One region of the Micromonospora sp. WMMC241 genome, then DNA from elsewhere that is predicted to be linked to it. Evidence: riboswitches for the same ligand, from Rfam matches in the RefSeq annotation. Region 1 holds a riboswitch; each other region holds the start of a gene.

Region 1 (4,183 bases):
GCACCGGCCTGCCCGGATGGCGGGGCCCGCTCGCGGTGCTCGGCTTCCTGTTGCTCACCCTGGCGCTCGCCGCCGCCCTGCACCGCTGGGTGGAGGTGCCGATGATGCGCCGCCTCGGCCCGCCGCGGCGGGCCCGCCGGGAGCCGGCCGCCGCCGTGCCGGCGCCGAGGCCGGCCGCCGACGACGCCTCCCGCTCCGTCGAGTACGCCGGGCGGCGCCGGCCGGACTGAGCCGTGCGGCCGCCCCGGCGTGACGGTGTCCCGGGCGGGTGCCGGCGCCGGTCGTCGGCGTCGTTCGTCGGGGTGTCGCGACACGCCGAGCGGCGGTGCGCGGTGGTGGGATCGGCGGTAATTTGTACCCGTGCTTCCGATCGCGCTCACCTGCCCCGTGTGGTGGGTGGCGCGCTGGGCCGCACGGATGCTGGCCAGCCTGGCCGTGGTGGTGGCCTTCTCGCTCGGCACCGCCACGTTGCCGGCCGGCGCCTCCGCGACCGCGCCGGCCCCGACCGGTCCGGCCGCCGGCCTGACGATCCGCACCGCCGCCGGCTCGCCGGCCGCCGCGCGAGCGGAGCGCGACGACACCGCCGCACGGCAGCGTGACCTCGCCGCCGCACGGCAGGACGCCTCCGTCGGCGTTGCGCGGCCGCAGCCGGAGGGCGTCGCCGCGCCGCCGACCGGCCGGCTCCCGCTCCCGGGCGGCCGACCGCCGGCTCCGGCCGGCCCGCGAGCGCCGCCCACCCGCTGACCCGCCACGGGCCTGGCCCGTGCCGCCGTCCACCGAACCTCACCCGCGCCCGCCCGTCGGCGGTCGGCGGCGGCCGAATCCCGGCCGCGCCCCGCCCCGACCGGCCCGTGCGGATCCTCCCGCCATCGTCTCCCGTGAGGTGCCGACCATGTCGCAGACCGTTCTCCTCAACTTCCTCACCGCGGTTCCCGAGGCCGCCGCCATCTGGTCGGCCCTGACCGTGCTCGCCCTCGTCCTGCTCGCCGTGCTGGTCGCCCGTCCCGAGCGCGACGGCGCCGCCGAGATCGAACCCGACCCGGTCGACGTCGAAGCCGCCCACCACGCCGACCTGGCCCGCTACGCCGACGAGGTGGCGGTGGCCGCCGCCGGTGCCGGGCAGACCGCCCGCCGCCGCCGCGAGCGGTGGCTGGCCGCGCAGAGCACCGCGGACCGGGCCTGGACCGCCTACGACGAGGCCGACGCCGCGACGCGCCGCCTGGCCGGCGCCGGCGCGCTGCCCGCCCCGCACACCCCGCACACCCCGGCGGAGTACGCGGCGCGGGAACGCTGGCTGCACCACGCCGCGATGGCGGCGCACTGGCGCGGTGACCTGACCGCCCGCCAGCTCGCCGACGTGCTGGCCCACCGCAACGGGTGGGACCCGCGCCGCCATCCGGCCGAGCAGGAGCTCGTGCTGGCCCGCACGGTCCGCGACGGGCGGCGGGCCGGCTGGGAGACGGCCGCCGAGCGGGAGCGCCTGGCCTGGCGGGACGCCGAGTTGGCCGCCGAGTCGGCCCGGACGCTCGCCGCCGAGGCGTACGCGGCAGCCGTGGCACTGCGGCCCGTTCCGCCGCCCCGGGCGGCGGCCGTGACCCGCGTCCCGGTCCCGGCGGCCGTGCGCAGCGCCCGCTGGCGGCCGGCCCGGGTGGGCTGAGCGGCCGGCGTCGACCGAATCGTTACCGAGTGTGGTGAGCCCGGTCACCGGCATGTCTCGGGAGCCGGTCGCCGGGGTCGATGACCGGTGCCGCGCCCGATGCCCGTTTTCCCGCCGTCCGGATGTCCCGCTTTCCGCCGGCCGGTGCCGTCGACGCCCCTTGTCCCATTGAGGGAAGTGGGTGACCGGCTGTTCCGAATCCGTAGGCACCACGGGCGTTTGCGCAGGTAGAGCCGCTTGGCAGGGCGTGTACCCACCGGTAGTGTCGGCGCGTCCGGTGCGGTTCTCGATCGCCGATGGCGACGCCGCGCCGACCCGCCTAATCGTGCACACACGAACCGGGGACCCACAGCAACACCGGGGTGAATCCGCGAGCCACGGCCGCGGTAGGGCGTACTTCCCGCCCGAATCCGTCAGCTAACCCGGTCGGCGGTCACGGAAGGAGTTCGCGCCTCGTGCCCACCACCCCCCGATCGTCCCCCCGCCTCCACGGCCACCGGGTGCCGACGCTCGCCTGACCGGCGACACGCACCCGACCCCTTGCCCGCCCGGTCGTCCGGGCGTCGCTTCCCGCGGCCCTGCCGCCCTTCAGCGCGTGTGAGTTCCTCCGCGCGCCGGGCCGGCGCGTGCCGCTCACCCCCGTGGAGGAACACCGTGAAGCACCACCTGAAGCGTCAGCTGCGGCGGCTCGCGACCGAGCGCCCGTACCAGATCATGGCCGGTTCGGCCGCCGCCCTCGTGCTGGCCGCCGGCGCCGGCGCCGCCCTCACCACCGACGACGCCCCGGCCCGGACGGAGAACACCGCCTCGGTGGCCGACCTCGGTTCCCGGCTCGGCGACACCGCCAGCCGCAGTGAGGCCCGGATCGCCGTCCCGTCGCCGAGCGCGTCACCCAGCGCCTCACCGAGCGCGTCGCCCCGGCCCAGCGCCAGCGCCTCACCCTCGGCGAAGGCCGCCGACCCGGACACCACCCGCAAGGCCAAGCCGAAGCCGCCGTCGCGCAAGGTGCTCGACTACGACTACCAGGCGCAGACCACCTACTACTACTGCGGCCCGGCCGCGGTCCGCAACGCGCTCAGCGCCACCGGCATCGAGCGCAGCCAGGACACCCTGGCCGTGGCCCTCGGCACCACCGAGATGGGCACCAACTCCGCCGAGGACACCACCCGGGTGCTCAACCAGCAGGTCAAGGGCGACCCGTACCGGACCCGCATGATCCCCGGCGCGGCCACCCGCGGGCAGATCGACCAGCTCCAGGCCGACGTCGTCCGGGCGGTCAACAACAACCGGGCCGTCGTGTCGAACATCGTCGGTGACGCCACCGACACCAATGGCGGCTGGCACTCGTTCCCGGGCGGCCACTACATCGCGGTGGTCGGGTACCAGAACGACGGCCGAACCGTGCGGATCGCCGACTCGGCCGACCCGTCGCTGCCGTCGTACTGGGTCAGCACCATCGACCTGGCGAACTGGATGGCCACGCGCGGTTACTCCGCCTGACCTCTTCTTCCCGGTACGCGTGAAGGCCGGCACCCGTCGTTCGGGTGCCGGCCTTCGCGCGTGTGCTTACTTGGTCCAGTGCTGGTTGACCAGGTCGGTGGCCTGCTTCTCCCACTGCGCGTAGGCGTCCGGGTAGGCCGACACCTGCACGGTCTGGGCGGCCTTGGTCAGGGGCATGTCCTGCCAGCCGTCGACCTGCTTGAGGCCCTTGAGGAAGGACAGGGTGGAGTACTCGGGGTCGGTGATCTGCTCCGGGGTGCCCCAACCGGAGGAGGGGCGCTGCTGGAACAGGCCCAGCGAGTCGTGGTCGTTCTTGTCGCCGAGGTGGCCGAGGTTCTCCAGCTTCGACTCCTGCAGGGCGGTGGCGATCGAGATGATCGCGGCGCGCTCGGGCAGGCCGGCCTTCTTCGTCGCGGCGATGATCGCCTTGACGTTGGCGGTCTGCTCGTCGTTGAGGGTGATGGTGGACTGCTCACCCTGCACACTCGCGGCGGCGACGGGCTTGCCAGCGGCGTGGGCGGGGGTGTCGGCGTGGGCGGCGATCGGACCGGCGAACACACCACCGGTGAAGGCCAGACCAGCAATACCGAGAATGCTCTTGCGCAGGATCGTGTTCATGGTGAGGGCTCCATTCGGGGGTCGACACACCGGGGGGTGTGTGGGCACCGTCAGGCGCTCAATGACTGGGGGGGGTCCGGCGTGCTCGCGGGGCCGGGGCCTCGTCGCGGGTGCCGGGAGTGTGTGTAACGACCGGGCGGCCACCGTCATTCCCGGGACCGTCACCACGGGGGATGCGGGCTTCGGGGTGCAGTGGGCGGCCTCGCGGGGATGCGGGTCGGCCCCACTCGGGGCTGGCGGCGCGATGCGCTCGCCTTGCTCGGTCGTTCACCCGTCTACAACGCCCCGCACCCCGCGACGATTCCATCGCCAGGGTGCCGCCCACCACCCCCGAACCGGACACCTCACCCCACCCGGAACACCCGGTGACAGACCACCGGCACCCCGCGAGCCGCCCGCTCCGTCACC
Region 2 (4,183 bases), 2.1 Mb from region 1:
GGTGCGCGACGTGCCGGTGGTCCGGAACGGCGCCTTCATCAGGTCGAAGTAGTGCGACCAGTCCCAGTAGGGCCCCGGGTCCCAGTGCATGCCCTTGACCGTGCCGGCGGTGGTGCCGGGCACGTTGTCGTGACCGATGATGTGCTGCCGGTCCATCGGGATGCCGAACTTCTGCGCCAGGTACCGGACCAGCTTCGCCGAGCTGCGGTACATCGCTTCGGTGTACCAGGTGCCCTGGCCGGCGAAGCCCTCGTGCTCCAGGCCGATGGACTTGGCGTTGACGTACCAGTTGCCGGCGTGCCAGCCGACGTCCTTGGCCTTGATGTGCTGGGCCACGTAGCCGTCCACCGAGCGCAGCGTGTAGTGCCAGCCCAGGTAGTCGGCCCGCTTCACCAGGTCGACGCTGGGGTCGAAGTAGCCCTCGGTGTCGTGGATGACGATGTATTCGATCTTCTGCTGCTTCGGCCGGTCGCCCAGGTCGTGGTTGCCGTAGTCACCCGGGTCGGCACTGAGCTGCTCGTAGGGCGCGGGGATCCACTCGCAGGCCAGCCGCACCGGGCACTCCAGCCCGTCCGGCCGCGCGGCGTGCCGCAGCCCGAGCCGGGTCAGGGCGGCGCGGTCCGGGCGCGCGGCGGTGGCGGCCAGCGTGACCCGCTGCCCGTCGTCGGTGGTGCGGCTCGCGCCCTGGCCGAGCTGGTCGTAGACCTCGTCGGCGAAGGCCGCCGCCGCGTCGGCGGTGTCCGCGCCGGAGTAGCGGGCCACCGCGCCGTACCAGGCCGCCGGGTCGCTGCCGGCGCCGACCGGCCCACCCAGTGCCTTCTGGTACGAGGCGAGCAGCGCCGCGCCACCCCGGATGTTCGCGGCGGGATCGGTGCGCAGCTTCTGCGCGTCGAGGCCGGTGAGCGTCGCGGCGGTGGCGAGCGTCTGCAGCGAGGCGGTCGGCAGCGGCGTCTCCCGGGCCGGCGCGGCGGCGGTGGCCGGGTCGAGGGTGAGCGGGCGCGAGTCGTCGCCGCGCGGGTCCTCGTCCTCGTCGACGTGCGCGCTGCCGGGCAGGGCGAGCACGTGGGTGGCGTCGGTCAGGTGCATCGGGCCGTAGCCGCCGCTGGTGCTGGGCTGGCCCGGGTGGGCGTCCCAGCGGGACTCCAGGTAGGAGACGCCGAGCAGCACGTTCTGCGGCACGCCGTACTCGGCCGCCGCGGCGGCGTACTGCTGCTGCCGGTCTCCGGCGGACGGCGCGGTCGGTGGCGCGGCGGTCACCGGGCCGGTGGTCGCCAGCGCGGCGGCTGTCGCCACGGCGGCGGCGAGCAGTATCCGTCCGCCCGAGGGCGGGGGTGAGAGGTGCATCGAACCTCCTGGACAGGGATGGGGGTCACTGCGTCCCCAACCCTCACTCCGTTGGCCCGGGAGGGTCAATACCTTTCCGGTGGGTAATCTGACGTGAAAGAAAGCTTCACTCGCGTTCGTCCGGCAGATTCGGTACGGAGTGTCACGGTCGTTCGGGTTGCGGATCGATAACAGAGGTACCTACTCTGGTCAATCGTCGGCCGCCAGTTTCATCGTCCAACCCGGGCGGTGACGGTCCGACACCGCCGAGTCGCCCACGGGCGAACCGGGGACCCAGGTACCTGGGGTGAATCCGCAGCCACTGCGGTAGGGCGGCTCCCTTCCCGCCCGAACCCGTCAGCTAACCCGGTAGGCGGTCAGACGAAGGAGTACGGACGCCCGGTGGCACACCATGCCCCGCGGCCGACGTCGAGCCGGTCTGTCGACCGGTCCGCAGTCGTGCCGCGTTCCCGCTGGTCCCGTTTCACCACCACAATCGCCGCCCTGGTCGGCGCCGCGGTCGTCCTGACCGGTGGCGCGACGGCGGCCCACGCCGAACCGTCGGTCGCCGAGATCGAGGCGCAGATCGACCGCGACTGGAACAAGCTCGAACCCGTCATCGAGCAGGTCAACGCCGTACGCGAGCAGCTCGCGGTGCGGCGTCGGCAGGCCGATGCGCTCGGCAGGCAGATCGCCCCGCTCCAGGCCCGGGTGGACGCCGCGCTCGGGCAGGTCGGCGGCCTCGCCGCCGACGCGTACAAGGGTGACAACCTCTCGACCGTGAACGCCCTGCTGGGCAGTCGCTCGCCGAGCGAACTGGTCAGCGGCCTGGAGATGCTCGACCGCTTCGCGCACCACCAGCAGGAGCAGGTGCGCGACATCGCCGAGCTGCGCGACGAGCTGGCCGCGAAGAAGAAGCCGCTGGACGCGATGGTCGCCGACCTGAGCCGCACCCAGGCGCAGCTCGCGGCGAAGAAGAAGCAGATCGATGCCGAGATCGCCAAGCTGCAGAAGCTGCGGCTCAAGGTGTACGGCAACGGTGGCGGTGGTCCGCTCCGGCCGGCCCCCTGCCCCGCCGGATATCCCGGTGGCGCGGCCGGGGTGGCGGTCAAGTTCGCCTGCGCCCAGATCGGCAAGATCTACGTCTGGGGCGCCGCCGGCCCGGACCACTTCGACTGCTCCGGCCTGACCATGGCCGCCTGGGCCAAGGCCGGTGTGTCACTGCCGCACAACGCCCGTCAGCAGCACAACGTCACCCAGCGAGTCAGTCGCGCCGAGCTGCGCGCCGGTGACCTGGTCTTCTACTACGGCGACCTGCACCACGTGGGCATGTACGTCGGCGACGGCTGGGTGGTGCACGCCTCCCAGTCTGGCAAGCCCATCACGATGAAGCGCGTCGACGACGGCGACATCAACAGCTACGGCCGCCCCGGCTGAGATGTAAGGAGGGGCCCCCTGTTAACGCATTCCGCATAACAGGGGGCCCCTCTTAACAGGCGGCGGGCGGCGTCAGCGCGTCGGCCAGGTGCGCCAGTTCTGCCACGAGCGGCTCGGCGTGGGGCCGCGCTGGCCCTGGTAGCGCGAACCGTAGACGGCCGACCCGTACGGGTGCTCGGCCGGCGAGGAGAGCCGGAAGATGCACAGCTGACCGATCTTCATGCCCGGCCAGAGCGTGATCGGCAGGTTCGCCACGTTGGACAGCTCCAGCGTGACGTGGCCGGAGAAGCCCGGATCGATGAAGCCGGCGGTGGAGTGGGTCAGCAGGCCGAGTCGCCCCAGCGACGACTTGCCCTCCAGCCGGCCGGCCAACTCCTCGCCCAGCGAGATCACTTCCAGCGTGGACGCGAGCACGAACTCGCCCGGGTGCAGCACGAACGGCTGCCCCTCCGGCACCTCCACCATCGATGTCAGGTCGTCCTGCTGCATCGACGGGTCGATGTGGGTGTAGAGATGGTTGTTGAAGACCCGGAACAGCCGGTCCAGGCGTACGTCGATGCTGGACGGCTGCACCAGCGTGGGCTCGAAGGGCTCCAGCGCGAGCGTGCCCGCCTTGATCTCGGAGACCAGGTCGCGGTCGGAGAGCAGCATCGGAACACCATAGCGACCGGTGCGGGTGACCTGCGTGTCGGACTGCGCTCTCGTACACGTGTTCGATAGAATGTCGACATGGCTTCCTGGTCCGAATTCGCCGCCGACGAGCCCCGCCTCGCCGACGAGATCCGCCTTCTGATCCAGCAGTACGGGCCGGGCTTCGGCTACCTCGCCACGGTCCGCGCAGACGGCGGCCCCCGGGTGCACCCGGTGTCCCCGCTGATCACCGACGACGGGCTCTGGTGCTTCGTCATCGACTCGCCGAAACGGCGTGACCTCGAACGCGACGGCCGCTACGCGCTGCACTCGTTCCCGCCGGAGGAGAGCGACGACGAGGCCTACGTGGCGGGGCGCGCCCGCCCGGTGTCCGACCCGGCCACGGTGGCCCGGCTGGCCCGGCTCGGCCGGGCGACGCCGCAGGGCGACTGGCGGCTGTTCGAGTTCACGGTCGACGTGGCCATGCTGACCCGGCGCGATCCGGTGGTCCGGTCCGGCGCCGGAGGGCCGCAGGTGCGGCTCTGGCTCGACCCGCGTGGATCCGGGCCGGCTTCCCGGCACGAGCCGCTCGACCCACTGAGGGCCGCGCCGGCTCGCCGTGACGACCCGCTCGTCCCGGCGGAGGATCGGCGCGGCCGACACGGGTTCGATACCCGTCGGCCGGCCGCCTGACCCGGCGACGACCGGGTCGTCGCGGTGGCTCGGCCAGGCCCGCGAACGACCGGCGCCGGCCCTGTCCGCAAGGACAGAGCCGGCGCCGGTTTCGTGGTGC
Region 3 (4,183 bases), 1.5 Mb from region 1:
GAGCCAGCGGCTCGACGATCTGGTGCTCCTCGTAGGACAGGTGCGACAGCAGCGTGTCGGTGAGCAGGTCCACCGCCTCCTGCAACGCGGTGAAGTCCCCGGGCGAGCCGATCAGCTCCACCAGCGCCCGGTCGACGCTCTCCACCACTCCGTGGATCACCACGTGCTCCTGCTCCAGGCGGTCCAGCACCGGCCCCAACCCGGCGTCGGAGCGGCGCAGGTGCGGGAAGATCGACGCGTCCTCCAGGCCGTGGTGCTGGGTCACCACGGTGCAGTACGCGGCGCAGTAGGCGCCCAGCGTCCAGTCGTTCTGCCGCATGGTCATCGCGTTCAGCGCGGCCCGGGCTCCGCCCGGCGACACCGCCCCACGCCGGACCTGCTCCAGCAGGTCGCGCACCTGGGCCAGCTCCTGGCGCAGGTGGTCGTGCACGTCCACCAGGTGCTGCCCGGCGGCCTGTCCGCGAGCCGGGTAGACGTGCCCGGCCGGTGGCGGCGGGGCGGTCGGACGGGTCGTCTCGTCCCAGAGGCGGCGGGCGCTGCGCCGTACCCCCGGGTCGGGGGTGGGGGTGACCGCGAGCGTGGTCGGACCGCCGGCGGCGGCCTGCTCCTCGGCCACGGCGCGGGCCCCGCTACCCGGCGTGGTGCGCTCGGCGGCGACCAGCTCCCGGACGGCCGGCGCCACCTCCTGGGCGAAGAGCTGGATGGCGCGCGGTTCGTCGCTGCCGAGGATGAACGTGGTGACGCCGTGCTCCAGGGTGAGGCCGGCCAGCTCCTCGACCCACTGCTCCGGCGGCCCGGCGAGGAAGCTGGTGGACGAGCGGCTGAACGTGCCGGTGACGTTCAGCATCCGGCGGATCGAGCCCGGATCGCGCCCGGCGGCCCGCGCGCCCTCGTCCACGAGGGCGTTGAGCGCCGGCAGATCGTCCGGTCCCTTCGGCAGGTACGCCAGCGACGGCAGCCAGCCGTCCGCGGCCCGTCCGACCAGCCGCAGCATGCGCGGCTTGTACGCGCCCACCCAGATGCCCACCGGGTGCGCCGGCGCCGGCCCGCGCTTCGCCCCGACCACCCGGTAGTGCTCGCCGGCCACCCGGATCATGCCGCGTCGCTCGGCGTCCCAGACCTCGCGGATGACCTGGATCGCCTCGTCGAGCGCGTCGACCGCCGCGCCGGGGGTGAGTCGCCGCCCGCCGGTCGCCTCGATCGCGTCCCAGAACGCGCCAGCGCCCAACCCCAGCTCGACCCGGCCGCCGGTGAGCAGGTCCAGGCTGGCCACGCTGCGGGCCAGCACCACCGGCTGGCGCAGCGGCAGGTTGAGCACGTTGCCGGCCAGACCGATCCGGTCGGTGGCGGCGGCCACGTACGACATCAGCGTCCACGTGTCCAGGAAGGCCGGCTGATAGGGGTGGTCCTGGAAGGTGACCAGGTCGAGCCCGGCCTGTTCGCAGAGCGTGGCCAGCGCGACCACCTGGTCGGGGCGACCGGCGTCGGGGGTGAGGAAGCCGCCGAATGCCAGCTCGTGTCCGTTGTCGGTCATCCGCCCCGCTCCTTGCGCGATCTTGCCCGGTCCCGGCCCACGGTAGCCCCGTCAGCGGGCCGGCGGCGGTGGACCCGCCACCCTGGACGCGGTAGTCCGGCCGGGTGAAGAACGTCACAAGAAGCGGGCGATCGTCGCAAATCATCCCTAGCGTCGGTTCCGTTCGCAGTCGCGGACACCACGGGCCGGTAACGCCTAGTCCCGCCACCGGCCCGGTGGTACCCGAACCTCGGGCGGGAGCGGGGGACCCACACGTTCCACGGTGCACGTCACCTCGGGGTGAAGCCGCCACCGGCGGCCGGGCTCCTCGGCCCGAACCCGACAGCTCACCTCGTCGGCGTGGAGGAATCCACATGTCAACTGCATACTCAACCCGCCGCCGCCGAACCGTGGTCGCCGCGCTCGTCGCCGGTGCCGCCACCGGTGCCGCGGCCCTGTTCGGGCCGGCCGCGCCGGCCAGCGCCGCGAGCGTGAACTGGGACGCCGTCGCCCGCTGCGAGTCGGGCGGCAACTGGCACGTCAACACCGGCAACGGCTACTACGGCGGGCTCCAGTTCTCCCGGTCCACCTGGAACGGTCACGGCGGCCAGAAGTACGCCGCCCGAGCCGACCTGGCCAGCCGCTCCGAGCAGATCGCCGTCGCCGAGAGGGTCCTCGACGGACAGGGCATCGGCGCCTGGCCGGTCTGCGGCAAGAAGGCCGGGTCCAGTGGCAAGAAGGCCCGGTCCGGCGGCGACAAGGCCGGTTCGAGCGGCCGGACCGCCGGGTCGCGCGGCACGAACGGTACGAAGGCCGGCAAGGCCTCGACCACGTCCACGAAGAAGGCCGCCTCGCCGCGCCCGTCGGCCGGTGAGCGGCGCGGCGCGCCGGCCACCGGCGCCTATCTGGTACGCCCCGGCGACACCTTGTCCGAGATCGCGGCGGCGAAGCACGTCGCCGGCGGTTGGCACGCCCTGCACGCGCGCAACCGTGCCGTGGTCGGTGCGGACCCGAGCCTGATCTTTCCAGGACAGCGGCTGAGCCTGCGCTGATCCCCGGCTCGCGGCAGGTCCCGCGGTCCGTGTGGCTGCCGTGTCCGTGACGCATCCGGTGGGCCGGCGGCACGACTCCTCGGACCGCGTCGTGGCGACCGGCGACGACATGCCCGGCCGGGTCATCCGGTCGGGCGTTCGTCGTCGCGACACGCCGGGGGTGGTGGGCGTCCGTCCTGCTCCCGGCGTCGACGGCCGGCCGGGCGCGGCGGGTGACGAGGTTCCGTCGCCGGTGGTTGCTATGGTCACGAGGCTCGGCTAAGACGTGAAGAAAGCGCGGATATGACCAACGATGCGTTCTCGGCCGCCGCGAGCCTCGACGAGCTGCTGACCCGCACGCAGCAGGCGCTGGCCGCGATGCGGTCCCGGGCCTGCGGGCTCGCCGACGGTGAGCCGGGTGAGCTGCTCCGGGCCGAGGGCGCGGCCGCCGGCGGCCGGGTCCGGGCGGTCGCCGTCCAGGGTGGCCGGCTGCATTCAGTCGTCGTCGACCCGGAACTGGCCGACGTGTCGCTGGAGGTCCTCTGCGGACACCTGGTCGACGCCGTCAACGACGCGTTGAGCGAGTTGGACGCGCGGGTCGGCGACTCCGCCCGGGCGGACACCGACGCGCTCGCCGCCCGGCTCGGCGGCCTGCCCGACCAGGCGGAGCTGTTCAGTCGGACGATGCACGAGGTGGCCGCGCGCATCCGCCGCGACCGAGACGCGGTGACCCGCGCCGCCCACCCTGCCTGACCGACCTCCCTGCTTGCGTCGTCACCCCTGCTTGCGTCGTCACCCCTGCGCGAGTCATCACCTCTGCCTGAGTGGCCGTCCCTGCGCGAGTCATCACCCTTGCCTGAGTCATCACCCCTGCCTGAGCGGTCAACCCGGTCTGAGCGGTCAACCCGGTCTGAGTGACCAGCCCGCTTGGTCGGTCGCCCTGCCTGACGTGCCGGATCGAGTGACGTGCCGGCCTATCCGACGGCGACTCATCCCGCCGTGCCGCCCGCTGTCCCTGCCGGAGGAACGCGCGCCACATGCGGCTGCCTCTTCCCGCTTGTCGGGATGGAGCGTCCGAACAGCGGGAACGGCCGAGATCTTGGTACGAAAGGGCCCCTATAGGGGCCGATCCGTACCAAGATCTCCGGCCGGGCCGGGCCGGGCCGGGCGGGGAGTCGGCCGGGCGGGGAGCTGGCCGGGCGGGGAGTCGGCCGGGCGGGGAGCCGGCGAGGAGGGGAGCCGGGCCGGGAGTCGGGCGGGCCGGGAGTCGGGCGGGCCGGGAGCCGGGCGGGCCGGGAGCCGGGAGTTGGAGGCGCGGAACCGCCGGCCGTCTCCGAGGGTGACGGCCGGCCGTTCGCGTCGTGGTCAGCTCAGCGTGACCGCGGTGTCGTCGACGACGAAGGACGTCTGGAGAGAGGCGTCCTCCACGCCGCTGAACGAGATGGACGCCGTGGTGCCGGCGAGCGACGAGATGTTGAAGGATCGCTGCACGTAACCGGTGGCCTTGTTCAGGTTGGAGTAGGTGGCCAGCGTGGTGCTGCCGGCCTTGACGGTCAGCTTGTCGTAGGCGGTGGTCGTGGTGGACTCCGCGCTGTCGATGTGCAGCCAGAAGGTCAGCGTCGCCTTGCACCCGGCCGGG

The links. Region 1 has a riboswitch for cyclic di-AMP ahead of O7598_RS19605 (C39 family peptidase). Riboswitches for the same ligand answer to the same signal wherever they lie in the genome.
Region 2: linked by a shared signal. The riboswitch ahead of O7598_RS29445 (C40 family peptidase) and the one ahead of O7598_RS19605 (C39 family peptidase) in region 1 are both predicted to bind cyclic di-AMP.
Region 3: linked by a shared signal. The riboswitch ahead of O7598_RS13120 (LysM peptidoglycan-binding domain-containing protein) and the one ahead of O7598_RS19605 (C39 family peptidase) in region 1 are both predicted to bind cyclic di-AMP.

What each region holds. Positions count from the first base shown of each region.
Region 1 is NZ_JAPZBF010000001.1:4,355,708-4,359,890, reverse strand. It holds gene O7598_RS19620 (acyltransferase family protein) at 1-230, shown strand, start outside; gene O7598_RS19615 (hypothetical protein) at 361-744, shown strand; gene O7598_RS19610 (hypothetical protein) at 893-1,657, shown strand; cyclic di-AMP (ydaO/yuaA leader) riboswitch at 1,964-2,104, shown strand; gene O7598_RS19605 (C39 family peptidase) at 2,312-3,157, shown strand; gene O7598_RS19600 (hypothetical protein) at 3,224-3,775, opposite strand.
Region 2 is NZ_JAPZBF010000001.1:6,452,057-6,456,239, reverse strand. It holds gene O7598_RS29450 (N-acetylmuramoyl-L-alanine amidase) at 1-1,344, opposite strand, end outside; cyclic di-AMP (ydaO/yuaA leader) riboswitch at 1,578-1,715, shown strand; gene O7598_RS29445 (C40 family peptidase) at 1,783-2,760, shown strand; gene dcd (dCTP deaminase) at 2,833-3,411, opposite strand; gene O7598_RS29435 (pyridoxamine 5'-phosphate oxidase family protein) at 3,490-4,083, shown strand.
Region 3 is NZ_JAPZBF010000001.1:2,827,248-2,831,430, forward strand. It holds gene O7598_RS13115 (LLM class flavin-dependent oxidoreductase) at 1-1,534, opposite strand, end outside; cyclic di-AMP (ydaO/yuaA leader) riboswitch at 1,745-1,889, shown strand; gene O7598_RS13120 (LysM peptidoglycan-binding domain-containing protein) at 1,888-2,565, shown strand; gene O7598_RS13125 (YbaB/EbfC family nucleoid-associated protein) at 2,848-3,297, shown strand; gene O7598_RS13130 (M4 family metallopeptidase) at 3,910-4,183, opposite strand, start outside.